2 regions of the Pseudomonas sihuiensis genome follow, and region 2 is predicted to be linked to the other one. Evidence: predicted binding sites of a transcription regulator. Region 2 holds the regulator's gene; the other holds the start of a gene.
What was found. The regulator FliA, encoded in region 2, starts transcription of late flagellar genes. The targets are predictions, from matches to a motif close to CTAAAGTTTNNNNNNNNNNNGCCGNTAA.
Positions count from the first base shown of each region.

Region 1: the regulator FliA is predicted to act here: its motif matches at 10,311-10,338, upstream of BLT86_RS26545 (methyl-accepting chemotaxis protein).

Region 1 covers NZ_LT629797.1:1,018,212-1,033,775, forward strand. Annotated here, with positions in the region: gene BLT86_RS04895 (SNF2-related protein) at 1-2,016, opposite strand, end outside; gene BLT86_RS04900 (DUF3859 domain-containing protein) at 2,146-2,610, shown strand; gene BLT86_RS04905 (diacylglycerol kinase) at 2,611-2,997, opposite strand; gene BLT86_RS04910 (lipopolysaccharide kinase InaA family protein) at 2,994-3,698, opposite strand; gene BLT86_RS04915 (class I SAM-dependent methyltransferase) at 3,700-4,389, opposite strand; gene BLT86_RS04920 (sensor histidine kinase) at 4,471-5,739, opposite strand; gene BLT86_RS04925 (response regulator transcription factor) at 5,729-6,412, opposite strand; gene BLT86_RS04930 (LTA synthase family protein) at 6,516-8,474, shown strand; gene BLT86_RS04935 (phosphatase PAP2 family protein) at 8,484-9,209, shown strand; gene BLT86_RS04940 (dual specificity protein phosphatase family protein) at 9,206-9,886, shown strand; gene BLT86_RS04945 (hypothetical protein) at 9,891-10,241, shown strand; gene BLT86_RS26545 (methyl-accepting chemotaxis protein) at 10,377-12,002, shown strand; gene fabB (beta-ketoacyl-ACP synthase I) at 12,096-13,316, opposite strand; gene fabA (3-hydroxyacyl-[acyl-carrier-protein] dehydratase FabA) at 13,328-13,843, opposite strand; partial or broken gene BLT86_RS04965 (response regulator) at 14,058-14,555, opposite strand; gene BLT86_RS04970 (NAD(P)H-dependent glycerol-3-phosphate dehydrogenase) at 15,010-15,564, shown strand, end outside.
Region 2 covers NZ_LT629797.1:1,901,255-1,916,496, forward strand. Annotated here, with positions in the region: gene BLT86_RS08955 (ParA family protein) at 1-616, opposite strand, end outside; gene motD (flagellar motor protein MotD) at 699-1,508, opposite strand; gene BLT86_RS08965 (flagellar motor protein) at 1,521-2,261, opposite strand; partial or broken gene BLT86_RS08970 (chemotaxis protein CheB) at 2,287-2,592, opposite strand; gene BLT86_RS08975 (ISL3 family transposase) at 2,585-3,787, opposite strand; partial or broken gene BLT86_RS08985 (protein-glutamate methylesterase/protein-glutamine glutaminase) at 3,888-4,733, opposite strand; gene BLT86_RS08990 (chemotaxis protein CheA) at 4,779-6,998, opposite strand; gene BLT86_RS08995 (protein phosphatase CheZ) at 7,011-7,799, opposite strand; gene BLT86_RS09000 (chemotaxis response regulator CheY) at 7,819-8,193, opposite strand; gene fliA (RNA polymerase sigma factor FliA) at 8,294-9,040, opposite strand; gene fleN (flagellar synthesis regulator FleN) at 9,037-9,867, opposite strand; gene flhF (flagellar biosynthesis protein FlhF) at 9,982-11,292, opposite strand; gene flhA (flagellar biosynthesis protein FlhA) at 11,304-13,451, opposite strand; gene flhB (flagellar biosynthesis protein FlhB) at 13,537-14,673, opposite strand; gene fliR (flagellar biosynthetic protein FliR) at 14,676-15,242, opposite strand, start outside.

The DNA of each region.
Region 1 (15,564 bases), 880 kb from region 2:
TATACGGTCTAGCTGACTTTCGGCGCGCTCTTTGTGGGTCTTGAGCAGGCTGTGAATGTCCGCGTCGAAGTTCTCCAGCAGGAGCTTTTCGGTTTCCAGCATTTTTGCCTGGATGTCGGCGTCCAGTTCGGCGCGCAAGCGGGTGAACGCTGCGTCGATCTCTTGTGGGGTGCGGCAGCAGTCGTAGATCTCGGCAATGCGCTTCTCGAAGTCAATGCCGGCTTCGATCCTGCCGAGCACCTGGTCGGACGCACCAAAAACGCCCTCGAACAAATGGAACTTGTCCTGGAGGAGTTCCAGGACTCGTCGATCTGCGGCATTGCGCTGGTTGAGGAAGTTGATGACGACCACGTCAAACCGTTGGCCATAGCGGTGGCAACGCCCAATGCGCTGTTCTACCCGTTGCGGGTTCCACGGCAGGTCATAGTTCACGACCAAAGAGCAGAACTGCAGGTTTACACCTTCGGCGGCAGCCTCGGTCGCAATCAGAATTTCGGCCGTATCACGGAAGTGATCGATAAGCGCTGTGCGGCGATCGATAGCTGGCGAGCCGGTTACACGGTCACTACCCTGGTAGCGAGTCAGCCAGCGTTGATAGATGCCGGTAGCGGCCTCACCCTGGTTGCCACCACTGAAGGTGACGACTTTGCCAAGGTGGCCGTGGGCTTCTAGAAAACGGGCCAGGTACTCTTGAGTCCGGCGTGACTCGGTGAAAATGACGGCCTTGCGTTGGGCGCCCATGCCGGACATGCGTGCAAAGCCTTGCTCCAGCGCATTGAGCAAGGCGAATGATTTCTGGTCTTCGCGAATGCTGTGGGCAATCTCGATGTAGGTATCGAGCTCGGTGATTTCCTTGCTCAGCAGCTCGAAGTCGATCTTGCTTGCCGAGTCTTGGGCTTCGTAGCTAGCTGCAGCTTCTGCGGCTTCCAGGAGGTCTTCTTCGAGTTCGTTCTCTTCGATCAGATGCTCGAACCATTGCTCATCAATGCTCTGGCGATCCAGTAGCTTCTGTAGACGCGCTTTGATGGCTTGCAGGGTAGCCAGAACGGCTTCTGTCGAAGAGGCCAGGAGCTTGCGCAGGATGAGTGCGACGAGATGCTTTTGCCGCTGTGGAAAGCCGTAGCTGAAGTCGCGATGCAAATAAGCGGAAATGAGATCGTAGAGGCGCTGTTCATCATCGCTGGGGGTGAACGGCGTGGTCAGTGCGTGACGCTGCGTATAGGGAACGTACTCAAGGACGTCTTTACGCAGTGTACGCTTGATGAAGGCATGCAGGCGGCGACGTAGCGCAGCCAAGTCCGCGTCGATGTTGCTGTACTGGGCACGGAAGCTGCGCTCATCGCCGAAGATGTCTTCGTCTATCAAGGAGCTGAGACCATACAGCTCCATCAATGAGTTCTGCAGCGGTGTGGCGGTCAGCAGAAGCTTGCGTCGTCCAGCCAATGAACGCTTGAGCGACTGGCCGGTTTCATTGCTTTTGCGATGGGCGTTACGCAGCTTGTGGGCTTCATCGATGGCGACCAAATCCCAGGGAATGTTGCCAAGCTGCTCCTCCATCCGGGCTGCAAAGTTCAGCGACATGATGCTGATGACGTCGCGATCCAATGGGTCGTAGATGCCTTGCTCGCGGAGCAATTTCCAGGTCCGTGCGTCCAGCACCTGGGTCGGTAGGTTGAATTTGTCGGAGAGCTCCTGTGCCCACTGTTTGCGCAGCGCTGCCGGGCAGATGACGAGCAAACGACGGCGGCGTTCTGCCCACATCTGGCACAGGACGAGCGCGGCTTCGATGGTTTTGCCGAGGCCTACCTCATCCGCCAGCATCACCCCTTTGCTGAGTGGGTTGTGCAAGGCGAAAAGGGCTGCGTCTATCTGGTGTGGATTGAGATCGACACTGGCATCGAATAACGATTGGGAGAGCCGATCCTCTTCGCTGGCAGCGCGACGGCGCGTGAGCTCCCAGGCGAAATATTTGGCGTGATGCGGGGTAAGGCTGCTTGGGGGCGTGAGCGACGGCATCAGGTTCCCTCGGTAATGTCCTTTAAACCGTGCGGTGCAGTCTTACAAGCAAGGGCGGTAAGGGCAATATGTCATCAACCTGTCATTCACACGTCATAGGCTCGCGCTCATCTCAACGAGGAGCGCACCATGCATTACACCCGAGTGGCCGTGATGGCCGGTCTATTCGCCTGGGCAGGTCTGAGCCAGGCTGACGTCCGTGTCGAAGGGCTGGTGGAATACGGCATCTTCAGCAGCCAGTATCAGGACTACCAGCCCGGCGAGCGGGTACTGACCCGCAGCAACCAGGAAATCGAGCGTACCGAGCAGATTCCCGCCAAGCTAGGCACCAAGTTCGGCATGCGTTACAGCCTGGCCGGCAAGCGTGAGGGCGAACCACCCCTGACGTTGTTGTACCTCACGCCAGGCGTTGTCACGCCGGATGGTCAGCGTCATGACAAGTTCGAAGTGCAGCAGAAGCTGGTGGTCGGTGCACCGCAGGACGTGATGGCCTTCGAATTCACCGAGCATCATGAAGTGGTGCCCGGCGAATGGCATTTCATCGTCTATCAGGGCGATCGCAAGCTGGCCGAACAGCGTTTCATGGTGCGCTGATCAGAGCAGGATGATCGCCCAGGTCAGGGCGATCATCAGCAGCGCGACCATTTGCGCCGCGCTGCCCATGTCCTTGGCCTGTTTGGACAGCGGGTGCAGGTTCAGCGAGATGCGGTCGACCACCGCCTCGATGGCGGAATTGAGCAGTTCCACCACCAGCGCCAATAGCGGCACCAGCATCAGCAACGCGCGCTCGGCGCGGCCGACATCGACCAGGCAGGCCAGCGGCAGCAGGAGCAGATTCAGCCAGACCAGTTGACGGAACGCGGCTTCACCCTGATAGGCCGCACGCAGCCCGGCCAGCGAATAGCCGGTGGCATTGAGGATGCGCGCCAGGCCGCGGCTCCCCTTGAAGGACAGGGCGTCCAGATCGGAACTGTCGTTCATGGTTGCAGCCCACCCCAGGGATCGTTCAGGGCCTGCTGGTAGGCCTGGTGCAGGTAACTCATGTCGGCGTCGGGCATGGCGCCACGATGCCGGTCCAGCTGGCCCAGGTCGCGCCGCGAGGCGCTGGCGACGCGCCAACGTCGCCGGCTTTTTTCCAGATCCAGCAGGGCGATATCCACGTCACCATCGCTACGGGCTTTGACGAACAGGTGCTTGGCATAGCAGCAGCCGTGTTGCCAGCCGCCCAGGTGCAGGCGTGCGAGTGTTACCGCCAGGCGTCGCAGCATGACCTCATTGAGCTGCGCCACATGGGGCTCGCTGTACCACTGCTCCAGGCTGACGAAACCCGGTAAAGCCTCGGTGACCAGCAGTGCCTGCCATTGCCCGGCCTGTTTGCGCGCTGAGCAGTAAACGATGTTCGGTGTGCGAATACCGAGGCGGGCGAAGGCGCGATAGGCCTGTAGCTCACGGAGAATGGTAGGCCTGCCCAAAGGATGGCGTAGCGAGCGGTAGATGTGCCCGTTCTGGCGTTTGCAGTAGAGCAGCGGCCTGCTGCCGTCCCAGTGCTGCAGCAGGCGCACGCCACTTTCGCCGCCGCGCCGCTGGTTGGCCGGCTCGACCCATTGACCAGGGCTGTGCCACCAGCGATCGAACTCGGTAGAGGGCAGGGCGGCCAGTGCTTGTTCGCTGAGAACGCCCATTTCAGGCCTCCTTGCGCAGTACGTAGGTGCGCCACATGGCATAGCCGGGCAGGAAGTCCAGGTGGCCGAGTATGGCGAAGCCGGCCTGGTGGAACTCATCCTCAACGGTCTTGCGAGGGACGACGAAGCGGTTCTGGTTCTGCGCCGCACGGCCCTGAGCGGCGCGCCGGGCCTCCAGGCGCCGGCGTTTCCAGGCCTTGTAGTTGCCATCGACCCACAGCGAGACGATCACCGTGTCGCGGCTGACGCGGTGGAACTCGCGAAGGATGGCCAGACGGTGCTCGGCCGACTCGATGTGATGCAGCAAGCGGATGCAGAAGATGCAGTCCACCGCGTTGTCACCCAGGTCGATCGCGAAGGCCGAGGTGCGGAAGCTGTTGACTCGCGCCACCACCTCGGGGGCCTGTGCGGCACGCGCGGTGGCGATCATGTCGGCCGAGTTGTCGGCGGCGAAGATCACCCGGTTCGGCTGCTCGCAGAGCATCGGCCAAAAGCGCCCGGCGCCGCAGGGCAGGTCGAGTACCAGATTCGGCTTATCGGCCATCTGCAATGCACGGCGCGCCACCTGTACGTCGCGCCAGTGCGACAGGCGTCGGGCCAGGCCATCCTGATGCTTGTGCAGGTATTGCTGCGAATGCTCGAAATCGTACTTGCGGGAAAAGTCCAGTTCGATGGGGCTAGGCTTGGGCATGACGAACGTCCTTTGATGGATACGTTCGTCAGCCTAAAGAGCAGGGCATCAAGGCCGCGTCAAAGGGGTGTGAAAATTTCGTCAAGCGCCATTGTTCAGGGTGACCCGGAAGCGGGTATGACCTGGCTCGCTCTGCAAACTGACGCTCCAGCCCTGTTTGGCGCAAATACGTTTGACCAGCGACAGCCCCAGTCCAAGCCCCTCGCCACGGGCCTGCGAGCCGCGCACGAACGGCTGGAAGATGCGCTCGTGCTGCTCGGCAGGAATGCCGGCGCCGCTGTCCTCGATACGAAACGCGCCCGCTTCGAGGATCAGGCGCACACTGCCGTTCTCGGTGTAGTGCAGGGCGTTGCGCAACAGGTTGGCCATCACCGTGCCGAGAAAGGTGGCGTTGTAACGGCCGTCGTCCTGGCCTTCCTCGGTCAATTGGAAGTCCAGCCCCTTCTCCTTCATCAAGACGCTCCAGCGGCTGGCCTGCTCATGAGCGATACCGGCGAGCGTGCGGTCGCCGCCGAAGGCCGCTTCGTTGCCCTTGTCGCGCGCCAGCTGCAGGAATGTCTGCACCAGTTCGCGCATTTCCTCACTGGCGCGGGCGATGCGCGCCACCTGTTCCTTCTCGCGCGAGCCCAGGGGCGCCTCGGCAAGCAGCTCGCAGGAAGTGGCGATGACCATCAGCGGTGTACGCAGTTCGTGGCTGACATCGCTGGTGAACAGACGCTCGCGCTCCAGGGACTGACGCGCCTGGCCCAGCGTGCTGTCGAAGGCAGCGGCCAACTGGCCGATTTCGTCGTCGGGGTAATCCGGTGCCAATGGTGGCGCCAGCGGATGCAGCTGGTCGCGATGACGCACCTGCTGCGCCAGCCGGCTGATCGGCGCCATGACCTTGCGCGCCATCATCAAGCCCAGGCCCCAGGCGGCGATCACCGTCAGCAGAAAGCCCGCCAGCACCACATTGAACAGCGCATTCTCGCGGGCTTCGAATTCCTGTTGCTCCTGCACCAGCATGTAGGTCTCGCCGTTGATCTTCTGTACGTAGACGTAAAACGCCTCGTTGCCGCTGACGACCTCGTTGAACCCTTCCCGCAGGCCGTCATATTCGGGCGGGATGGCATAGTCGGGATTATTCGACGAGAAGAAGCGGGTGCTGGAGTCCAGGCGCGGTGGGCGCCCCTGGCGGATGTCCTCGTTCAGTGTTTCACCCAGCTCGCGACTCATCTCCTGGGAAACCAGATGCTCCTCGATGAAATGCACCACACCGACGATGCTCAACGAGAACAGGCCGCTGACCATCACCGTCATCAGCACGAAGGCGATCAGAATCCGGCGCTGGAAGGGCTGCTTAGACGGCATCGGGGTTCTCCGCCAGGCGATAGCCGACGCCGTGGATGGTGTGCAGCAGTGGTGTGGGAAAGGGCTTGTCGAGTACCTGGCGTAGTTGATGGACATGGCTGCGCAGGCTGTCACTGTCCGGGCAATCGTCGCCCCACAGGGCTTCTTCCAGCGCTTCACGGCGTACCACCGCTGGGCTGCGTTGCATGAGGATGGCCAGCAGCTTGAGGCCCAACGGGTTGAGCTTGAGCAGTTGGCCGGCGCGACTGACCTGCAGGGTATCGAGGTCGTAGCTGAGATCGGCGACCTGCAGCTGGCGTTTGCGGCTGCCGCGGCTACGGCGCAGGATCGCTTCGATGCGCGCCACCAGCTCGGACAGGGCGAAAGGCTTGATCAGATAGTCATCGGCGCCGGCATTGAGCCCCTGCAGGCGATCATCCAGCGCATCGCGCGCGGTGAGCATGAGGATGGGGACTTCGCTGCGACCATCCTCGCGCAGGCGCTTGCACACCTGATAACCGTCGATGCCCGGCAGCATGATGTCCAGCACGATCAGGTCGTAGTGGCCGCTGCTGGCCAGGTGCAGGCCGCTCAGGCCGTCCTGCGCGCAGTCGACAGAAAAGCCCTTGAGCTGCAAATAGTCGAGCACGTTGGCGAGGATGTCTCGGTTGTCTTCGATGACCAGAATGCGCATCGCGGGTTATTCCTGGGTTTGACGATTTTTTCACACGGCTTTGACGAGAGGCTCACAGCTCGCCTCGCAGACTGCGGCTCGTTCATCCTACAAGGATCATACGATGCCAATGCTTCATTACGCGCAACTTCGTTATCTGTCGATCATTCTGCTGGCTTGGCTGGCGGTTTTCTTCCTCACTCGTAGCGTGCTGCTGATTGCGCATCTGGGCGATGCCGGTGTCACCCTGGCGAACCTGCTTGGCCTGTATGGCGTCGGTCTGATCTATGACCTGAGCTTCCTGGTCTACGCCGCCGCGCCGCTGGCGCTTTACCTGCTGCTGTGTCCTGCCTGGTTGTGGCAGCGCCGTTGGCACCAGCGTCTGTTGATCGCCCTGGCGGCCTTCAGCCTGTTCGCGATGTTCTTCACCGCGGTGGCCGAATGGCTGTTCTGGGACGAGTTCGGCGTGCGCTTCAATTTCATTGCCGTGGACTACCTCGTGTACTCCAAAGAGGTCGTCGACAACATTCTCGAGTCCTACCCGATCTATCCGCTGCTGGCGCTGTTGGCAGTCTTGGCCATCGGCTTGACCGTAGCGCTGCGCCGGCCGCTGCGCGCGGCGTTGCAGGCGCCACGTTTGCCACGGCTGCGTGCGGTCTATGCACTGGTGATGCTGGCATTGTTGGTCTGGCTGTGCAGCGGCCTGGTGGGGCAGGACGCGCCGCGTAGCCTGGGTGGCAATACCTACCAGCGTGAGCTGGCGAGCAATGGCCCGTACCAGTTCTTCGCTGCGTTTCGTAACAACGAGCTGGACTATCAGCAGTTCTACGCCACCTTGCCCGATGCTGCGGTGGCCGAGCAGTTGCGCGCCGAAGTGGCCGAGCCCAATGCGCGCTTCATCGGCAGTGACCCGCAGGACATTCGCCGGGTGATCGACAACCCCGGCCAGGCGCGCAAGCTCAACGTGGTGCTGGTCACCATCGAGAGCTTGAGTGCCAAGTATCTGGGCAGTTTTGGCGATACCCGTGGGTTGACCCCGAACCTGGACGAGCTGCGCAAGCACAGCCTGGTGTTCACCAATTTCTATGCCACGGGTACGCGCACCGACCGCGGTCTGGAGGCGCTGACCCTGTCGGTACCGCCGACCCCGGGGCGCTCCATCGTCAAGCGCATCGGCCGTGAGTCCGGTTACGCCAGCCTGGGCCAGCAACTGAGCGCTCAGGGCTACGACAGCGTCTTCGTCTACGGCGGCCGCGGCTATTTCGACAACATGAACGCCTTCTTCGGCGGCAATGGTTATCGCGTCGTCGACCAGAGCAGCGTCGACGAGGCCGAGATGAGCTTTCAGAATGCCTGGGGCATGGCCGACGAGGACCTCTATCGCCAGGCGATCAAGGTGGCCGATGCCGATCACGCCGCCGGCAAGCCGTTCCTCCTGCAACTGATGACTACCTCCAACCACCGTCCCTACACCTACCCGGACGGGCGCATCGACATTGCCTCCGGCGACGGGCGCGAAGGGGCGGTGAAGTACACCGATTACGCCATCGGCCAGTTCCTCGCCGAGGCGCGCAGCAAGCCCTGGTTCGATCAGACGCTATTCGTCTTCGTCGCCGACCATACCGCCGGCAGTGCCGGGCGTGAGGACCTGCCGGTGGCCAACTACCACATCCCCTTATTCATCTATGCCCCCAGCTACATCGAGCCGGGCGAGTACCGCGACGTGGCCAGCCAGATCGACGTGGCGCCGACGCTGCTCGGCCTGCTCAACCTGGATTACGTCTCCACCTTCTTCGGCCGCAACCTGCTGCGCGCGGATCATCCAGCAGGCCGTGCGCTGCTGGGCAACTACCAGCACCTGGGGCTGTTCGACGGCAAGGATTTGGCGATTCTCAGCCCGCGCCGGGGCATGCGCCGCCATGACGATGCCCTGGGGCTGAGCCATGAGTCGCGCAGCGATGGCGACGATCCGCTGCTGCGTCGCGACATCGCTTACTACCAGGGCGCCAGCCATGCCTTCAGTAAACATCTGATGGCCTGGCATCCAGATAGCCAATCCAGCCAGCAACTCAGTGAGCGCTAAGGAGTGGAAATGTCATCCCGTTATTTCGACTTTCGTCTGGCGCTCGGCATACCGGTACTGCTCATGGCGCTGCTGCTGGCGTTCGACCCCAGCCCGGTGGATTTCGCCCTGGCGCGGCTGTTCTACGAACCCGGACAAGGTTTCATCGGGCGTAGCAGCTTCTGGCTCGAGGACATCCTGCATGACCGCGCCAAGCAGGCGCTGATCCTGCTCGGTGTGCTGGCTATCGCAGGCTTCGCGCTCAGCCTGCTGCCCACGCGACTACGCCAATGGCGCCGACAGCTTGGCTATCTGGTGCTGGCGCTGGGGCTGTCGACTTCGCTGGTCACCCCGTTGAAAACGCTCACCGGCATGCACTGCCCCTGGAGCCTGAGCGAGTTTGGTGGCCAGGAGCAATTCACGCCGCTGCTGGCCGAGCGCGCACCGACCGCCAATCCCGGCCGCTGCTGGCCGGGCGGCCATGCCTCGGCGGGGTTCTCGCTGCTGGCACTGTTCTTCGTCCTGCGTGACCGCAGACCGCGGATGGCACGTATTGCGCTGGTGGTGGCACTTGGGCTCGGCTCGCTGTTTTCTCTGGGGCGCATGCTGCAAGGGGCGCACTTTCTCTCGCACAACCTGTGGACGCTGCTGATCGATTGGACAATCTGCGTGCTGACCTACCGCTGGCTGCTCTATCGCCAACCTGTCGAACAGCCATCGCGCAACTCGCTTGAATGGGGAGAAACCTGCCGATGAACAGATTTCTACAGGGCCTGCGGCTGGCGCTGGCCTCGCTGGTGTTTTTGGGCGCGTTGTTGGCGCTGCCGTTGAGCATGGCCTGGGCTGCCACCACTGCGCCGGTACCCGGGCAGAGCGCGCGTCCGGTCAACTGGGCGCAACCGCTGGACAGCCGCATCAACCTCTATCGCATGACGCCTGATCTCTATCGCAGCGCCTTGCCGAGTGCCGGGGACTTGCCACAGCTGCAGGCCCTGGGCATCGCCACGGTGATCAACTTCTATCAGCGCGGCGATGAGCAGTGGCTGAAGGATCCCAGGGTTGTTCAGGTGCATCTGCCGCTGCGTACCGACCGTATCGATGATGCCGACGTCATCGAAGTGCTACGCAGCATTCGCCAGGCGCAAAGCCGTGGCCGCGTTCTGATTCACTGCAAGCACGGGCAGAATCGTACGGGGCTCATTGCCGCCATGTACCGGGTGATCTACCAGAACTGGAGCAAGGAACAGGCATTGGCAGAAATGCGCGGTGGCGGTTTTGGCGGCGAAGAGCGTATGGGCGACGCCGAGCGTTACCTGCGCGACGCCGACATTCCGGCGTTGCGTTCAGCATTGGCCACAGGCGCCTGTAGCACCAGTGCATGGGCACTGTGCGCGCTAAAGGATCGGCTGCTCGGCGTAATCGAGGGGGTATGAAGTCATGAAGGTCGCGCGTTTGCTGATCTGTGGCCTGTCGTTGCTGGTCTTGCTGGGGTGTCAGAGCCTGCGCGAGCAGATGCTGGCAGAGAACTATCCGCCGACCTTCGTCGACGGCTTCGAGGACGGTTGCAGCAGTGGGCGTTCGGCTGTTGGCCCGCTCGGTCAGTTCGACAAGGACGTGCCACGTTACATGGCCGAGCCGCTGTATGCCCGCGGCTGGGAGGATGGCTTCCGCCAATGCGAAGACGTGCAGCGCATCGATGACTGGCAGGCGCGTCGGGAGGAGCAGTGGCGTGATGACGAATGGCGACACCACGTCGACCAGGCGATGGCCAAGGCTCTGCGTCGTTAGAAATTTCTTTATTTCCTTATCAAGAACGACTGAATCGCGTCGATAAGAAAGAAGGGATTAGCGCAATCTCTGAAGGTCTTTTGCCAAGTGCGGCGAAGGATGTCTCGATTTCTGCGCGCAATGGGAGTGGCAAAAATGTCGCTGCGTAATCTTTCTATCGCACCACGGGCTGCCTTGGGCTTCGGCCTGGTGGCTTTGCTGGTGTTGCTGCTCGGTTCATTTTCGCTGTTGCAGATGAGCGAGATGCGCAAGCAGTCCGAGGCAGTCGATCAGCATTGGCTGCCAAGTATGATGGCGCTGGGGGAGGTCAGCCAGGACATCCTGCGTCTGCGTGCCGTGACGCTGCGGCTGATGCTCAGTCGTGAGCCTGATGAGCTTCAGAGGAACCTGCGCCTTGCCGATGAACTGCGTACTGAGTTGAGTGCGGCTGACTCTTCGTATCAAAAGCGTATCTCCGGTAGTGAGGAGCGTAGCCTTTACGAGGCTTTTCGCCGAGCCGAAGCGGCCTACTTGCAGGAGCAGGGCAAGATCGTTGCCTTCATTCGCCAAGGTAACTTCGACGATGCCATTGCCGTGACCCGTGGCACGCTTAATCAACATGCCGATGATATGGCGCGTGCTCTAACTGATCTTTCCGAGCTGAACCGCAAGGGCGCTATGGAGGCAGCTCGCAAGGCTGGGCAGGTGTTCGATTCGGCGCGTACTTGGGTAGTGGTGATGATGGCACTGGCGGCGCTGGCTACCGTGGGCCTGGCACTGCTGCTGACCCGTAGCATCGTCGCGCCGCTGACCGAGGCGGTACGTCTTGCCGAGGTAGTGGCGTCGGGTGATCTGACCCAGAGCATCCACGTCGAGGGCCGTGACGAGCCGGCACGGCTGCTAAACGCCCTGAAAAGCATGCAGCAGAGCCTGCGTAACACCATTCAGAGCATCGCCGACTCGTCCAATCAACTGGCATCGGCATCCGAAGAATTGCATGCGGTGACCGAAGATTCGACTCGCGCCCTGCATCAGCAGAACGCCGAGATCGAACAGGCTGCTACGGCAGTCAACGAGATGACTGCCGCGGTCGAAGAGGTCGCGCGTAATGCGGTGAGTACCTCGGAAGCGTCGCGCGCCTCTACCGTGACCGCACAGCAGGGGCGCGAGCAGGTGCGCCAGACCGTGAGCTCGATCAGTCAGCTGGCTGATGACGTAAATGGCACCGCGGGTGAGGTTGAGAAGTTGGCCGAGCGGGTCCGTGAGATCAGCAAGGTGCTTGACGTGATCCGCTCCATTGCCGAGCAGACCAACCTGTTGGCGCTCAACGCTGCCATCGAGGCGGCGCGGGCCGGTGATGCGGGACGAGGCTTCGCTGTAGTGGCTGACGAGGTGCGTGCGCTGGCGCATCGCACTCAGCAATCCACGCAGGAGATCGAGCAGATGATCGGTGCCATTCAAAGCGGCACCGATCAGGCGGTCGGGTCGATGCAGAGCAGCAACAATCGCGCCCGCTCCACCCTTGAGGTGGCCCAGGCTGCGGGCGCGGCGCTGGAGTTGATCACACAGGCGATCTCCTCGATCAACGAGCGTAACCTGGTGATTGCCAGTGCGTCGGAAGAGCAGGCTCAGGTGGCGAGGGAAGTGGATCGCAATCTGGTCAATATTCGCGATCTGTCGCTGCAGAGTTCGGCGGGTGCCAACCAGACCAGTGCGGCTAGCCAGGAGCTGTCGCGCCTGGCGATCGACCTGAACAACCTGGTAGCGCGTTTCAAGGTCTGAGGCACGGCCATTTTCCCTCCTGCCAGCGGCAGGGGAAAGCAGCACGAACGAAAACGGCGCCCGAAGGCGCCGTTTTCTTTACCGCGGCAGCAGTTACTTGCCGGCCCAGCGCTTGAGCACCAGGGTGGCATTGGTGCCACCGAAGCCGAAGCTGTTGCTCATCACGGTATCGAGCTTGGCGTTCTCGACGGTGCTGAGCTGGATCGGCATGTCGGCGACTTCCGGATCGAGTTCGTCGATGTTGGCCGAGGCGGCGATGAAGTTGCCTTCCATCATCAGCATGCAGTAGATCGCTTCCTGCACGCCGGCTGCACCGAGGCTGTGGCCGGACAGGCTCTTGGTCGAGCTGATGGCCGGAGCCTTGTCACCGAACACTTCACGTACACCGCGGATTTCGGCGACGTCGCCGACCGGGGTGGAGGTGCCGTGGGTGTTCAGGTAGTCGATCGGGGTGTCGACGGTGGCCAGCGCCTGCTGCATGCAGCGGATCGCGCCTTCGCCGCTCGGAGCGACCATGTCGTAGCCATCGCTGGTGGCGCCGTAACCGACGATTTCCGCGTAGATCTTGGCGCCGCGGGCCAGAGCGTGCTCCAGCTCCTCGACCACGACCATGCCGCCACCGCCGGCGATGACGAAACCGTCACGCTTGGCGTCGTAGGCGCGCGAGGCTTTTTCCGGGGTCTCGTTGTACTGGGTGGAGAGGGCACCCATGGCGTCGAACAGGCAGCTCTGGCTCCAATGTTCTTCTTCACCGCCGCCGGCAAAGACCACGTCCTGCTTGCCCAGCTGGATCTGCTCCATGGCCTGGCCGATGCAGTGTGCGCTGGTGGCGCAGGCCGAGGAGATGGAGAAGTTGACGCCCTTGATCTTGAACGGAGTCGCCAGGCACGCTGATACGGTGCTGCCCATGGTGCGGGTTACGCGGTATGGGCCGATGCGCTTGACGCCTTTTTCGCGCAGGGTATCGATGGCTTCCATCTGGTTGACGGTGGAAGCGCCACCGGAACCGGCGATCAGGCCAGTGCGCGGATTGGAAACCTGCTCTTCGCTGAGGCCGGAGTCCTTGATCGCCTGTTCCATCGACAGATAGGCGTAAGCCGCAGCGTCGCCCATGAAGCGGAACAGTTTGCGGTCGATCAGCTCTTCCAGATTCAGGTTGACCGAACCGGAGACATGACTACGCAGGCCCATTTCGGCGTAGGAGGGGTTGAAACGGATGCCTGATTTGCCCGCGCGAAGGCTGCCGGCAACGGCTTCTTTGTCATTGCCCAGGCAGGAAACGATGCCCAGACCGGTGATCACTACACGACGCATGTGCAAGTCCTTCAGAAACTGTCGGTGGAGGTGAACAGGCCGACGCGCAGGCCTTCGGCGCTATAAATTTCGCGACCGTCGACGGCTACGGTGCCATCGGCGATGCCGAGGATCAGCGAGCGGCTGATGGTGCGCTTGATGTGAATGTTGTAGGTGACCTTCTTGGCGGTCGGCAGTACCTGACCGAAGAATTTCACTTCGCCGCTACCCAGGGCACGGCCGCGGCCCGGGTTGCCTTGCCAGCCGAGGTAGAAGCCGACCAGCTGCCACATGGCGTCGAGACCGAGGCAGCCCGGCATGACCGGGTCGCCCTCGAAGTGGCAGCCGAAGAACCACAGGTCCGGATTGATATCGAGCTCAGCGACGATTTCGCCCTTGCCGTACTTGCCGCCGGTTTCGCTGATGTGAGCGATGCGATCGATCATCAGCATGTTTGGGGCGGGCAGTTGCGCGTTCCCCGGGCCGAACAGTTCGCCGCGGCTGCAGGCGAGCAGATCTTCCCGGGTGTAGGCGTTTTGTCTTGTCATGCGAGCTCCTCAATTGTCCCCACGCTTCTAAGGCTGGGCGAATCGTCCTGGCCGGCGACGTCTGGATAGGCGTCTGCCGGCAGCCTAGTCATAGACTGTTGCGTTGTGGTGAAAGTCACAGCGCAGTGAGTACAGTTGTACTCTGCTGCTTCCATGTTGTCACAGTTGCCGCAGTTTCCCCTTGTAACGCCATCTTGTCACGGCCGCCACTCGCCTATGGTCGGGCTGGCAGCCAGCGCAGCAGAATGCGTTGCAAATCTGCACGTTTGAATGGTTTTGCCAGGTAATCGTTCATTCCCGCTTCCAGGCAGGCTTCGCGGTCGCCCTGCAGGGCATTGGCGGTCAGGGCGATGATCGGTACCTGCTGGCATTGCTGGAGCTGGCGGATCTGCCGCGTCGCCTCGTAACCGTCCATCAGGGGCAGCCTGCAGTCCATCAGGATAGCGGCGTAATCGTGTCGGCTGCAGTTCTGTACGGCCTGCTGGCCGTCGCCGGCCAGGCTGACCGGGTAGCCCAGGCTGCGCAGCATGGCTTCGGTCACGGTCTGCTTGACCGGGTTGTCCTCGACCAGCAGCACGGCCTGACCGTTGCCGCCGGTCAGCGGTTGACCGTCACGGTCGGGCGCCTGCGTGCTGCAGGGGCGAAATGGCAGGGGGATTTCCAGGGTATCGAGCTTGCCGTTGATCACACCATATTCGGTGGCCGGCGCCAGTTGATTGGCGATCAATTGGCCGGCGAGTCCCTGCTCCTGGCGCAGATCCTGCGGCCGAGTAAAGGTGAGAAAGCCGGTTAGCAGCAGCGTCAGCAATCAATAATGCCGGGCCGACACTGATCAGCTGGGTGCGGGTGTGGATGTTCCAGCCGCGGCGCTGAGCATGAGCTTTACCGCCAGGCATTGGCCGGGGATTTGCCGCTGGCTGCTCGGCGGCACCGGAAGGGGGCGAGGGGCAGCCTGTGGGCACGAGTCGTCCTTGGCAATTAACGCTGGTTGCTCATGGTAAGCGAGCCGTCGCGCTTTGCCAGTTTCAGGCGTGTGCACCCTGCGCCAATTCTCGTTTGCGCCTGCCCGCGCAGGGGGATTGCTGAACTTTTGCCCTGACCAGGTACTCTCGGCTCCGTATAATGCCCGCAGACCGCCATCACGCATGGCCTCATTCGGAAGACCTATGACACAGCTTCAACCCATTGCCGTACTCGGTGGCGGTAGTTTCGGTACCGCCCTGGCCAACCTGCTGGCGGAGAACGGCCAGCGCGTCCTGCAGTGGATGCGTGACCCCGAGCAGGCCGAGCAGATGCGTCAGAGCGGCGAGAACCCGCGCTATCTGAAGGGCGTCAAGCTGCATGGCGGTATCGAGCCGACCAGTGACCTGAGCGGCGTGCTGCAGCAGGCCGAGTTGGTGCTGGTCGCATTGCCTTCCAGCGCCCTGCGCGATGCCCTGCAACCGGTGGCGGCGCAGTTGGCGGGCAAGATGCTGATCAGCACCACCAAGGGCATCGAAGCCAAGACCTTCAAGCTGATGAGCCAGATTCTCGAAGAGATCGCCCCCGCCGCGCGTATCGGCGTGCTGTCCGGGCCGAATCTGGCCAAGGAAGTGGCCGATCACGCCCTGACCGCCACGGTGATCGCCAGTGAAGATGAAGAACTGTGCCTGCGCGTGCAGCAGGCCCTGCATGGCAGAACCTTCCGCGTCTACGCCAGCGCCGATCGTTTCGGTGTCGAG
Region 2 (15,242 bases):
TATTGCGCAGCACCCGCAGCGTGCTCATGGACGCCTGGGTACGACGGTCGAACAGCGTCGGCACGATGGTGTAGGGCAAGGCCTGCTTGCGCGAACGGTTGATCATCGCCAGCGTGGTGATCATGCGCTCCAGGCCCTTCACCGCGAGGAACTCGGTCTGTACCGGAATCACCAGTTGCTGGCTGGCTGCCAGGGCATTGACCATCAGTACGCCGAGCAGTGGCGGGCTGTCGATGACAGCATGATCGAAATCCTGCCACAGCTGCGCCAGGCTCTTGGCGATTACCAGACCCAGGCCACTCTGCCCCGGTGACTGGCGCTCGAGCGTGGCCAGCGCGGTGCTCGACGGCAACAGGGAGATATTCTCGTGACTGGTGCTGTGCAGCAGCTGCTTGGGCAGGCCTTGCGGCACATTGCCCTGATGCAGGAACAGATCGAAGCAACTGTGCTCCAGCGCATCGGGGTCATGACCGAAATAACTGGTCATCGACCCATGCGGATCGAGATCGACCACGACCACACGCTTGCCGGCATCGGCCAACAGGCCTGCCAGGGCGATGGAGGTGGTGGTCTTGCCGACCCCACCCTTCTGATTGGCTACTGCCCAGACTTTCATTTTCTCTCATCCTCCCGGCAAGAGGCGCTCAGGCCGAGAATGGCTATCGCACGCACGCAGCAGGCGACTGGGATTTGACGGCTCACGACTGTGGAACCCCCGACGTAGGCGCTGGTGCAGGTTGCGTGCCAGCCTCTGACTGCTGGGTCGCGGCACTGCCAGCGCCACGTCGCGTGTCGAGGTTGCGCGAAATCACCAGCACGACCCGGCGATTACGCCCCCTGCCCTCGGCTGTGGCATTGTCCGCTACCGGCTGGAACTCGCCGTAACCGACAGCAGCCAGACGTGAAGGGTCGACACCATCCATGGCCAGCATACGCACGATGCTCGCCGCGCGCGCCGCAGACAACTCCCAGTTGGTCGGATACTGCGCTGTCTGAATTGGCACGTTGTCGGTGAAACCTTCCACCTTTATCGGGTTCTGATAAGGCGCCAGAATCTTGGCGAGCTTCTCGATGATGTCGAACGCCTGATTGTTTGGAATGGCATCACCACTGGGAAACAACAGACTGGAGCTGAGCTCGATCTCGATCCACATCTCGTTGCCGCGTATGGTCAGCTGATCACTCTTGATCAGCTCGCCAAACACCTCGCGCACGCTGGAGGCGATGCTTTGCAGGGCCGAATCCGAGCTGGGGTCGTCCATCGAGGTGTTATCAGGCTCACTGGTGCGCGGCCGTTCCTCACCGACCGGAATCGGCTTGATCGAGCGTTCAGGCTGATTGAACACGCCCGTCAGCGACTCCGAGAGGATCTTGTACTTGCCTTCGTTGATCGAGGAAATCGAGTACATCACCACAAAAAAGGCGAATAGCAAGGTGATGAAGTCGGCATAGGAGACCAGCCAACGCTCGTGATTCTCGTGCTCTTCATGATGCCGCCTGCGCGCCATGCCATACCTCCATCAGTCCATGAAGCCTTGCAGCTTCAGTTCGATAGAGCGCGGGTTCTCACCCTCGGCGATGGACAGGATGCCCTCCAGCAGCATCTCGCGGTAACGCGACTGGCGCAGAGCAATGGACTTGAGCTTGTTGCCCATCGGTAGCAGCAGCAGGTTGGCGAAGCCGACGCCGTAGATGGTGGCAACGAACGCCACGGCAATGCCGCTGCCGAGCATGCTCGGATCAGCCAGGTTGCCCATCACGTGAATCAGGCCCATCACTGCACCGATAATACCGATGGTTGGTGCATAACCACCCATGCTCTCGAACACCTTGGCGGCCTGGATATCGCGCGCCTCCTGGGTATAGAGATCGACCTCCAGAATGCTGCGAATGGATTCCGGCTCGGCGCCGTCGACCAGCAACTGCAGACCTTTGCGCGCATAGGGGTCAGGCTCGGCATCGGCCACTGCCTCCAGGCCGAGCAGGCCTTCCTTGCGTGCCACCATGCTCCAACCGGTCACACGATTGATACCGCCGACCAGATCGATACGCGGCGGGAAAAAGATCCAGCGCATGATGCTCATGGCACGCTTGAACACCTGCACCGGCGCCTGCAGAAAAGCCGCGCCCAGCGTGCCGCCGATGACGATCAGCGCCGCCGGACCGTTGAGCAAGGCACCAGCGTGCCCGCCTTCGAGATAATTGCCGCCCAGAATGGCAACGAACGCCAGGATGACGCCAATCAGGCTCAGTACATCCATGCGCATGTTTCCGACTTAGCGTTCGTCACTGGCAGGCCTCGGTCAGGTGCCGGCCGATGTCATCCAGGCCGTAGACCGCATCCGCCAGATTGGCTTTGACCACGGCCATGGGCATGCCATAGATCACGCAACTGGCCTCGTCCTGCGCCCACACCTGGCTACCGCCCTGTTTGAGCAGGCGCGCACCCTCACGGCCATCGGCGCCCATACCGGTGAGTACCACGGCCAGCACCTTGTCACCGTAAGACTTGGCGGCAGAGCCGAAAGTGATATCGACACAGGGTTTGTAGTTGAGGCGTTCGTCACCCGGCAGGATTTTTGGTTCATCGCGCTTTCCCGGGGAAGGCGGCCTTGATTTTCAGGAAGAAGTAGTCTGAGTCCCGGAAGCCATAGGCCATGCGCTTGATCACCTTGATACGGTTGTTCACACCCTCCAACAGGCTGGTATGCATAGGGAAATTGGCGCTGGCGAGGATGCCGCGAATATAGCGTCTAAGGTTTTTGGCGAAGCGCTGTAGCGGTGCCAAACCGCTGTCACGGGCCTGCCGTAGCCAGGCCCGCCAGCGTTGCCAGCCCTCCCATACGCTCGGGGCGTACCAAACTTCCTTCAGCGCGTCCTTGAGCACATAAACCGTGGCCAATGGCTGGTTGGCAGCAAGCAACTCCTGTAGCTGAACGGCTTGGCTGTCCTTGAGGTTTTCTGCATTGCGCAGTAGCAGCCAGCGGCTGCGCTTGACCACCTTGCGTGCCGGTTTGTCATCGCGCAACAGGTTGGCCTGGTCGACGCGGATGCGGTCAATCACCTCACGCCCGTAGCGCGCCACCACATGGAACAGGTCGTACACCACTTCGGCTTGAGGGCAATGCTGCTTTACCTCCAGATCGAAGGCGGTGTTCATGTCCATGGCAACCGCCTCGATTTGCTGGCAGCGCTCACCGAGCAATTCGAAGAACGGACGAATGGCCTCACGGCTATTGCCGTGACCGACCCACAGTACCCGCGTTCGCTCGGCGTCCATGATCACCGTGGCATAGCGATGGCCTTTGTGTAGAGCGAACTCATCCATCACCAGGCGACGTACAGTGCCTGGCTCGAAATCCCCCACCTCGGCCTCCAGGCGGCGTTTGTCGAGTGTCTTGAGGGTGTGCCAGTGCAATCCAGTGAGTTGGCTGACGTGGCTGATGGGCAATATCCGCAGCAAGCCCTCGAGCCAGACCCGTAAACGCTGAGTCAGGCGAGAGGACGGCTCAAGCCAGTCGATCCGCTCGGTCACTCGGCCACAGCGCAGGCAGTCAACGCGACGTACGGGCAGTTGGAGCAACACGCGCTGATCCAACAGATCACGATCACGCACTTGGCGCAGACGCCGCTCATGAATCAATGGACTGGGCTGCTGACAGCGTCCGCACCGGGGCAGTCGTGCGGCCTGGGGTTCCAGCTCAATCAGCAGGGTGTTTTCAGCAACGGAGCGAGAGGCGACGACTTCGTAGCCTGGCCAGAAAGCGGCAAGATCAATAGGATGCACGGCGACAGCAGAGTGTGGGTGTTGGTGTGTTTGGCGACTGCCAATTTACCCACTTCCCTGTCTGTCAACTCGCTCTTCCCCCAGAGTCCGCGAAGAACCGGATTTTTATCGCGCCACGCGCATCGACCATCATCTGCTTGCCACCAGGTGCCAGCAGCGCCAGGCCTGGGCGCAGGATATCGCCATCCTCAGCTTCCTTGACCTGAATGCGGCAGAGCTTGTCCAGGCGCTCGGCGAAAGCCTTAGTGAAGGCCGCCGGCATATGCTGGATCAGAACCAGCGGCGCCGGAAAATTGGCCGGAAGCTGGGTCAGCACGCGCTGCAGCGCCACCGGGCCACCGGTCGAGGTGCCGATGGCCACCAGCTTGTAGGCCTTGCGCTTGGGCGCTGATGACGTAGGGGCTGCGCCACCGGCCGCTGCCGCCGGACGCGCAGCAACAGGAGCCGGTGCAGCAGGTCGCGTCGAGACAGCAGGACGACTGGTCGGCGCCGCGCTCGGACTAGCCGCAGTCGGCGCCGGAGCCACCGCGGCCGCACTGAAACGGCGGTTGCTGCGCGCGATGCTGTGCACCTTCTCGCACAGCATCTGCTTGACCTTTTCGGGGTTGCGCGAGATGTCTTCGAAGTTCTTCGGCAGGAAATCCACAGCCCCCGCATCCAGCGCATCGAGCGTGACGCGGGCGCCTTCATGAGTCAGCGAGGAGAACATCAGCACCGGCGTCGGACAGCGCTGCATGATGTTTCGAACCGCAGTGATGCCATCCATCATCGGCATCTCGTAATCCATGGTGATCACGTCGGGCTTGAGCGCCAACGCCTGATCAATGGCTTCCCGCCCATTGGTGGCCGTGCCCACGACCTGAATACTGGGGTCAGCAGACAGAATTTCCGACACGCGCCGACGGAAGAAACCGGAGTCGTCTACCACCAAGACCTTGACTACCATACACACTCCTAGACGGCGTGGACCTCGGGTCCACGCCGCGAAACATCAGAACCGTCGAGCGTAGCGCTTGAGCATGCTCGGTACGTCGAGAATCAATGCAATGCGTCCGTCGCCCGTGATCGTGGCGCCGGACATCCCGGGCGTGCCTTGCAGCATCTTGCCCAGCGGCTTGATTACCACTTCTTCCTGGCCGACCAGTTGATCGACGACAAAGCCGATGCGTTGGCTGCCAACGGTGACGATCACCACATGGCCTTCACCCTGCCCCTCCTGGAATGCCTGCGGCACCAGCCAGCGCTTGAGGTAGAACAGCGGCAGCGCCTTGTCGCGCACGATCACCACTTCCTGGCCGTCGACCACGTTGGTACGCGACAGGTCGAGATGGAAGATCTCGTTGACGTTGACCAGCGGGAAGGCGAAGGCCTGATTCTCCAGCATCACCATCAGCGTCGGCATGATCGCCAGGGTCAGCGGCACCTTGATGACGATCTTCGAACCCTGGCCCTTCTGCGAGAACACGTTGACCGTGCCATTGAGCTGGGAGATCTTGGTTTTCACCACATCCATGCCGACACCACGGCCGGATACGTCGGAAATCTCGGTCTTGGTCGAGAAGCCCGGAGCGAAGATCAGGTTGTAGCATTCGAACTCGTTGAGGCGATCGGCCGCGTCCTTGTCCAGCAGGCCTTTCTCGACGGCCTTGGCACGTAGCACGTCAGCATCCATGCCTTTGCCGTCGTCGGTGATCGACAGCAGGATATGGTCGCCTTCCTGCTCGGCGGACAGCACCACGCGGCCTGCGCGAGCCTTGCCGGCCTTCTCGCGTTCTTCCGGGGTTTCAACGCCGTGGTCGACAGCGTTGCGCACCAAGTGCACCAGCGGGTCAGCCAAGGCCTCGACCAGGTTCTTGTCGAGGTCGGTTTCCTCGCCCACCAACTCGAGGTTGATTTCCTTCTTCAGGTTGCGCGCCAGATCGCGCACCAGGCGCGGAAAGCGGCCGAAGACCTTCTTGATCGGCTGCATGCGGGTTTTCATCACCGAGGTCTGCAGATCCGCAGTCACCACGTCGAGGTTCGACACTGCCTTGGACATCGCCTCGTCGCCGCTGTTGAGCCCCAGGCGTACCAGACGGTTACGCACCAGCACCAGTTCGCCGACCATGTTCATGATCTCGTCGAGGCGCGCGGTGTCGACCCGTACGGTGGTTTCCGCTTCGCTCGCGGCCGGCGCCTTGTCAGCAGCCGGCGCGGGCGCGGCAGAAGCACGAGCAGCAGCAGGCTCAGGTTTGGCTGCTGCGGGCTTGGCAGGCGCGGCGGCCTTGGGCACTGCTGCAGGTTTGGCCGCGGCGGCAGGCGCTGGCGCCGGCTCAGCGGGCGGCACGAATTTGCCCTTGCCGTGCAATTGATCGAGCAGCGCCTCGAACTCGTCATCGGTGATCTCATCACCCGCCGGAGCGGGCGCTGCAGCAACGGCTGCAACCGGAGCAGCAGCTTCGGCGGTGGCCGAGAACTGGCCTTTGCCATGCAGTTGATCGAGCAGCGCTTCGAACTCGTCATCGGTGATCTCATCACCTGCCGCTGCGCCAGCAGGCGCAGAAGCAACTACCGCAGCGGCAGGCGTTTCGACCGTACCGGCGAACTGCCCTTTGCCGTGCAACTGATCGAGCAGCGACTCGAACTCGTCATCGGTGATCTCATCGCTGGCACTGGTCTGTGCACTCGGGGCGGCAGCCGGCGCGTCACCCAGGGCATCGAGCAGTTGCTCGAATTCGCTGTCGGTGATGTCGCCCGCGGCAGCGGACGGCGTAGCTGGCTGAGACACCGGCACGGGTTCCGGCTCGGCCTGCTGCACCGGCGCAGGAGCCGCTTCGGCGCCGCCCGGTTCGGCCAGGCGTGCCAATGCCGCCAGAAGTTCAGGCGACGCGGGCGTCGGCTCGCGGCGCTCACGCACCTCGCCGAACATGCCATTGATAGCATCAAGAGCCTCGAGCACCACATCCATCAACTCCGACTCGACGCGACGCTCACCCTTGCGCAGGATGTCGAAGACGTTTTCGGCGATATGGCAGCACTCCACCAACTCGTTGAGTTGGAGGAAACCCGCTCCACCCTTGACGGTATGAAAACCGCGGAAGATGGCATTGAGCAGGTTCATGTCGTCCGGTCGGCTTTCCAGCTCGACTAACTGTTCGGACAACTGTTCGAGAATCTCGCCGGCCTCTACCAGGAAATCCTGGAGGATCTCTTCATCGGCGCCGAAGCTCATATTGTGTGCTCCTTAGAACCCTAGGCTGGACAGCAGGTCGTCGACATCGTCTTGGTTGGAGGCAACGTCATCACGCTTATCGGCATGAATCTGCGGACCTTCACCCTGCGATGGCTCTTTTGATTTTCCCTGTTCGGTACGCAGCGCTGCGTAGTCGTGCTGAATACCGGCAAAACGGTCGACCTGACTGGCCATGAGCATCAGCTTGAGCAGGTTGCTTTCCACTTCGATCACCAGTTGGGTGACACGCTTGATCACCTGGCCGGTAAGGTCCTGATAGTCCTGAGCCAACAGAATGCCGTTGAGGTGGTCGGAGAGCTTGGCGCCATCTCGTTCACTGCGGGCGAGGAACAGCTCGACACGCTTGGCCAGTTCACGAAAGCCGTCTACTCCAATTTCACGACGCATGAAACGGCCCCACTCGACGCTCAGGCTCTGTGCCTCATTGCTCAGGTCGTTGACCAGCGGCGCACTCTGCTCCACCAGATCCATGGTCCGGTTGGCGGCCTTCTCGGTCATGGTCACGACGTAGTTCAGGCGCTCGGTAGCGTCGGCGATCTGCGACAGCTCCTGGGTATGCGGCATACGCGGATCGAGCTGAAAATTGACAATGGCGTTGTGCAGTTCACGGGTCAGTTTGCCGACCTCGTGATACAGCCCGCGATCGCGGACCTTGTTCAGCTCGTTGATCAGTTGCACCGCGGCGCCGAAATTACCTTGCTCAAGGCTATCGACCAGATCGCGGGCATTGTTTTTCAGGGTCGACTCAAGGTCACCCAGCGTGGAGTCATCATGTTCCATAGCACCCTCGCGGCTGACATCAGCCGTTGACCCGCTCGAAGATCTTCTCGATCTTTTCCTTCAACACCTGAGCGGTGAAGGGTTTGACCACGTAGCCATTCACACCGGCCTGGGCCGCCTCGATGATCTGATCGCGCTTGGCTTCAGCGGTCACCATCAGCACCGGCAGGTGCTTGAGGCGCTCGTCGGCACGTACGGCGCGCAGCAGGTCGATGCCGGTCATGCCGGGCATGTTCCAGTCGGTCACCAGAAAGTCGAAGCTACCGCTTTGCAGCATCGGCAGCGCCGAGGTGCCGTCATCGGCTTCCGCGGTGTTGGTGAAACCCAAGTCCCGCAAGAGGTTCTTGATGATCCGTCGCATCGTCGAGAAATCGTCAACGATGAGGATTTTCATGTTCTTGTCCAAGTCGACCTCCGTACAGTCCCAAACGTATTGCGCTTGCAACTACGTCCTTTAATCGTGAAACCGTTTTGCGCCTGCGAGTACGCCGCGTTCAGCCAGCACGCCATTCACTCAGCCGCGAGCGCAAACGCGCCGCGCACTGGCTGTGCAACTGGCTCACGCGTGACTCACTAACCCCCAGCACTTCACCGATTTCCTTCAAGTTCAGTTCTTCATCGTAATACAGCGCCAGCACCAGACGTTCGCGCTCCGGCAAACCGGCGATGGCATCGGCCAAGGCCGCCTGGAAGCGTTCGTCTTCGAGGTCCCGCGAAGGTTCGAGGTGAGTGTGTCCGGCGTCTTCGTGCAACCCGCCATGCTCACCGTCCTGCAACAGGTCGTCGAAACTGAACAGGCGGCTGCCCAAAGTGTCGCCAAGAATGCCGTAGTAATCCTCCAGACTCAATTGGAGTTCGGCCGCAACCTCGTGATCTTTAGCGTCCCGCCCGGTTCTTGCCTCAACGACACGAATGGCATCGCTGACCATACGGCTGTTGCGGTGCACCGAACGCGGCGCCCAATCACCCTTGCGCACCTCGTCGAGCATGGAGCCGCGAATACGGATACCGGCGAAGGTCTCGAAACTGGCACCCTTGCTGGAGTCGTATTTGCGTGAGGCTTCGAGCAGGCCGATCATGCCGGCCTGGATAAGATCATCGACCTGCACGCTGGCCGGCAGACGAGCCAGCAGGTGGTAGGCGATGCGCTTGACCAGCGGCGCATAGCGCTCGATCAGCTGGTGCTGGGAGTCCTGCGCCTGAGCCTTGTTGTACATACGAAGTCCAGAGGCTGCTGTCATACGGCCGAGTCTGCGGTCGGTTGTTGCACCAGACGCTCGACGAAAAACTCCAGATGACCACGGGGATTGGCCGGTAACGGCCAGGTATCTACCTTCTGAGCTATCGCCTTGAACGCCAGGGCGCACTTGGATCGAGGGAAGGCTTCATAGACAGCACGCTGCTTTTGCACGGCCTTGCGCACACACTCATCGTAGGGCACGGCACCGACATACTGCAGGGCGACATCGAGGAAGCGATCCGTCACCTTGGTCAGCTTAGCAAAGAGATTTCGTCCTTCCTGCGGGCTGTGGGCCATATTGGCCAGTACGCGGAAGCGGCTGATGCCGTGATCGCGATTGAGCAGTTTGATCAGCGCGTAGGCATCGGTAATCGAGGTGGGCTCATCGCAGACCACCACAAGGATCTCCTGCGCCGCACGCACGAAGCTGACCACCGCATCACCGATACCGGCAGCGGTGTCGATCACCAGCACGTCAAGATTTTCGCTGATGTCACTGAACGCCTGGATCAACCCGGCGTGCTGCATCGGCGTGAGGCTGACCATGCTCTGCGTACCGGATGCTGCCGGCACGATGCGCACGCCGCCCGGCCCCTGCAGCAGGACGTCACGCAGATCGCATTCACCCGCGATGACATCGGCCAGGGTGCGCTTGGGCGTCAGGCCCAACAGAACGTCGACGTTGGCCAAGCCAAGGTCGGCGTCCATCAGCATGACCCGACGGCCAAGATCGGCCAGGGCCATGGACAGATTGACCGACACATTGGTCTTGCCGACGCCACCCTTGCCGCCAGTCACCGCAATCACCTGTACGGGATGCATACCCATGTTCTTTCTACACCTTGTCTAACTTCGACTTGGCCCTACAGGTCGTTGGAAAGCACCTGTTGAGGCCGTTCACTCCCGCACCACGTGGCGAGAGGGTGCAACATTCTCGCTGCTTCAACCGGCTCGCTTGGCCGGATTGTGATAGAGGCCGGCGAACATCTGCGCCATGGCGTCCTCACTCGGCTCCTCGGCAGCCTGCAGCCCAACGGCACGGCTGACCAGCTGATGGCTACGCGGCACGTGCAGATCGTCCGGTATCCGCGGCCCGTCCGTCACATAGGCTACCGGCAGTTGCTGGCCTATAGCCAGACCTAAAACCTCACCCAGACTCGCAGCTTCGTCCAGTTTCGTCAGTATGCAGCCTGAAAGGCCACAACGCTTGTAACTATGGTAGGCCGCCTTGAGCACTTGGCTCTGACTTGTTGCGGCCAGTACCAGATAATTCTTCGCCTTGATGCGTGCCGAGGCCAGACTCTCCAACTGCAGACGCAGCGCCGGATCGTTGCCTGGCAGGCCAGCGGTATCGACCAACACCACGCGTTTCTTGGCCAGCGGCGCCAGAGCCTGCAGCAGAGACTGACCGGGGTCGATCTGAGTCACCGACACACCGAGGATGCGCCCCAGGGTCTTGAGCTGTTCCTGCGCGCCAATACGGAAGCTGTCCATGCTCACCAGAGCGACCTGTTGCGAGCCGTACTTAAGCACATAACGCGCAGCCAGCTTGGCCAGGGTGGTGGTCTTGCCCATGCCGGCCGGACCGACCAGCGCGATCACACCACCCTCTTCCAGCGGTTCGACCTTGGGCGTAGTGATCGCGTGAGCCAGATGCGCCAGCAACATACGCCAGGCCTGACGCGGCTCGGCCACACCGGCTACCTTGCTCAGCAGCGCCTGCGATAGCTCGGCAGACAGCCCCATACGCTGCAGGCGGCGCCACAGATTGGCCTGCTGCGGGCGACGGTTCTGCAGTTGCCCCCAGGCGATGGAACCCAGTTGTACTTCGATCAGCTCACGCAAGCCGTGCAGCTCGAAGCGCATGGCTTCCAGTGCGCGCGGGTCGACCGTAGGCGTAGCAGGTACAGGGGCCTCGACCGGGCGCTGCGGCTTGACCAGGGTCGCGGGTAGCTCGGGTGCCAGCAGCGATTCATTGGCGAACAATTGACGGTCCTTGCCGGCATCCTGCTCGGCACGCGTGGTCAGCTCCGCCTGGGCGCTGGCGATGCGCGCCTGGGTCTTGCGCAGCTCGGCTTCCAGCGCCGGGTTCGGGCGCACCGGCGCCGGCGCCTGATAATCCAGCGCAGCGGTTAGCTCGACACCACCGGCAACTCGGCGATTGCCGATGATCGAGGCATCGGCGCCCAATTCATCACGCACCAGTTTCATGGCGGTCCGCATATCGGCGGCGAAGAAGCGTTTGACCTGCATGACCCTTTACCTCAGTTCTGGCCAACCGTAGCGACTATGGTGACCTGCTTGTTGTCCGGAATTTCCTGGTAGGCCAACACGTGCATGCTGGGTACCGCCAGCCGCGCGAAGCGCGACAACATCGCCCGGACCGGTCCGGCCACCAGTAGAATCACCGGCTTGCCGAGCATTTCCTGGCGCTGCGCCGCTTCCACCAGGGAACGCTGCAGCTTCTCGGCCATGCCCGGTTCGAGGAGGATGCCATCCTCACCGCCCTGACCGGCCTTCTGCAGACTGTTGAGCAAGATCTGTTCCAACCTTGGCTCGAGGGTTATCACAGGCAGCTCCGGCTCTAGTCCCACGATGCCTTGCACGACGGCACGGGCCAGCGACACGCGCACCGCGGCGACCATCGCGGCGGGATCTTGACTCTTCGGCGCGACGTTGGCGATGGCCTCGGCGATGGTGCGGATGTCGCGCACCGGCACCTGCTCCTGGAGCAGCGCCTGCAGCACCTTGAGCAGGGTCGACAGCGATACCAGACCCGGCACCAACTCCTCGGCCAGCTTCGGCGAACTCTTGGCCAGCAATTGCATCAGCTGCTGCACTTCCTCGTGCCCCAGCAGCTCGTGGGCATGCTTGTGCAGGATCTGATTGAGGTGAGTGGCGACCACGGTACTGGCATCGACCACGGTATAGCCCAGCGACTGCGCCTGATCGCGCTGAGTGGGGTCGATCCACACGGCCTCCAGACCGAACGCCGGATCCTTGGCGGCGATGCCATTGAGCGGGCCGAACACCTGGCCGGGGTTGATCGCCAGTTCGCGATCCGGATACACCTCGGCCTCGGCCACGCTGACGCCCATGAGCGTCAAGCGGTAGGCGTTGGGCGCCAGATCGAGGTTGTCGCGAATATGCACCGAGGGCATGAGAAAGCCCATTTCCTGAGACAGCTTCTTGCGCACACCCTTGATTCGCGCCAGCAGCTGGCCACCCTGGTTGCGATCGACCAGCGGAATCAGCCGGTAACCAACCTCCAGGCCGACCATGTCCACCGGGGTGACGTCGTCCCAGCCCAGTTCCTTGACCTCCTGCGCCTTCTGCGCCGGCAGCAGCTCCTGTTGGCGCTGTACCTCCTTGACCTCCTCTTCCTTGGTCTTGCGCTGCTTGTTGGCGATCCAGTAGGCGGCGCCAGCGGCCACCAGGCCCAGGCTGATAAAAGAGAAATGCGGCATGCCGGGCACCAGACCCATGGCAATCATGATCGCCGCCGCCACCGCCAACGCCCGCGGCGAAGCGAACATCTGCCGGTTGACCTGGGCGCCCATGTCCTCGGAGCTGGAAACACGGGTCACCATCACTGCGGCGGCGGTGGACAGCAGCAGGGAGGGAATCTGCGCCACCAGGCCGTCGCCGATGGTCAGCAGGGTGTAGACCTTGCCCGCCTCGGCGAACGGCAGGCCGTGCTGCAGCACGCCGATGGCGATACCGCCGATGAGGTTGATGAACAGAATCAGCAGGCCGGCGATGGCGTCGCCGCGGACGAACTTGCTGGCACCGTCCATCGAGCCGTAGAAATCTGCCTCCTGCGCCACTTCACTGCGGCGTTTCTTGGCTTCGTTCTGATCGATCAGGCCAGCATTGAGGTCGGCGTCGATAGCCATCTGCTTGCCAGGCATGGCATCGAGGGTGAAGCGCGCGCTCACTTCGGAAATCCGTCCGGCACCCTTGGTGACCACCACGAAGTTGATGATCATGAGGATGGCGAACACCACGATACCGACCACGTAGTTACCGCCGATCACCACCTCACCGAAGGCCTGGATCACCTGCCCCGCCGCGCCGTGGCCCTCGTGGCCGTTGAGCAGCACCACGCGGGTCGAAGCCACGTTCAGCGCCAGACGCAACAACGTGGCCGCCAGCAGGATGGTAGGGAACACGGCGAAATCCAGCGGTCGCAACGCATAGATGCTGACCAGCAGCACGACGATGGACAGCGCGATGCTGAAGGTGAACAGAGTGTCGAGCAGAAACGGCGGGATCGGCAGCATGACCATGCCGAGCATGACCAGCAGCAGCAGGGGGATACCCAGGTTGCCGTGGCGCAAACCTGCAAGGTTGCTGCGTACGTCACCGATTAGCTGTGCGCGATCTACTGCCACGTCCCTACCCCAAACCATTCAATCTTTTGACGCGAAAGTGCGTCCTGAAGGGGTAATGGCAAGAAGCGTTCCATAAATGACAGGGCAGCGCCCAAGACGCACGTTACGAATCACGACGCAGATCTGGCGGGATGGGCAAATCCGGTAACGGGCCGGGGCGCTTGCCCTTGCCGGCCTGGTACTGACGCAGCTGATAGACGTAGGCCAGCACCTGCGCCACCGCCAGATAGAGACCGGCGGGGATTTCCTGATCGAGCTCGGTAGAGTAGTAAACGGCCCGCGCCAGCCCCGGTGATTCCAACACCATCACCTTGTGCTCCTGGGCGATCTCACGAATCTTCAGCGCCAGGAAGTCGCCGCCCTTGGCCAGCAACAGCGGCGCCCCTCCCTTCTCCGGGTCGTACTTGAGCGCCACGGCGAAGTGCGTCGGGTTGGTAATCACCACATCGGCCTGCGGTACGGCCTGCATCATGCGGCGTTCAGCCATTTCACGCTGCAACTGACGAATGCGTCCCTTGACCTCGGGTTTGCCCTCGGTGTCCTTGTACTCGTCGCGCACCTCCTGCTTGGTCATCTTCAGCTTCTGCTTGTGACTCCACAGCTGGAATGGCGCATCCACGGCGGCGATCAGGATCAGGCCACAGGACAGCCAAAAAGCGCTCCAGCCGACCACCTTCAGACTGTGCAGGATGGCCGGCTCGATGGGCTCATTGGCGATGGCCAGCAAATCGTCCTGATCCACCGAAAGTACCACCAGCGCCACGGCGAGGATGACCAGGAACTTGGCCAACGCTTTGAGCAACTCGACCAGCGCCTGAACCGAGAACATGCGTTTGAGCCCCGCCAGCGGATTCATCCGACTGGCCTTGGGCTGCAGTGCTTCCGTGGAAAATAGCCAGCCGCCCAAAGCGATGGGGCCGACGATAGAGGCGATCAGCAAGGCGATCAAGAATGGCTGCATCGCCAGCAGGGCTTCCTTGCCGGAAGCCAGCAGGTAAAGCGCCATGCTGCGCTCGCTCATCAACACCTCACGCGGCAGGCTGAAATTGCCGCGCATGATGTCCATCAGCACGTTGCCCATGTAGGCACCGAAGATAATCAGGGCCATGGTGCCGGTGAGGGTGACCGCCAGGGTATTGAGCTCCTTGGAACGGGCGATCTGGCCTTTCTTGCGCGACTCTTCAAGTCGCTTGCCTGTGGGTTCCTCGCTTTTGTCGGCACCGCTCTCGCTTTCGGCCATGGCTACCTCACCAGAGCGAATTCACCCAGCTGCTGCAAAGCATCGCTGGCCAGCGCCTGGAACAGGCTGCCGAAATCGGAAAGGCTGATCCAGTAGATCACCAGGCCCAGGGCCAGCGTCAACGGGAAACCGATGGAAAAGATATTGAGCTGTGGCGCTGCGCGCGTCATCACGCCAAATGCCAGGTTGATCACCAGCAACGCAGTCACTGCCGGCAAGGTCAACAGCAGGCCCGCGCCGATCACCCAACTCAGCTTGCCCGCCAGTGTCCAGTAATGGTTGACCATGAAACCCTGGCCGTAAGGCAAGGTGACGAAACTCTCCGCCAGAATCTCCAACGCCACCAGATGACCGTTGATCGCCAGAAACAGCAGGGTCACCAGCATCAGCATGAACTGGCCAAGCACCGGCACCGACACGCCATTGGTCGGGTCCACCATGGAGGCGAAGCCCAGGCCCATCTGCATGGCGATAATCTGCCCGGCCACGGCAAACAGGTGGAAGAACAACTGCAGGATGAAGCCGAACATGGCGCCGATCAGCACCTGTTCAAGTATCAGCAACAGACT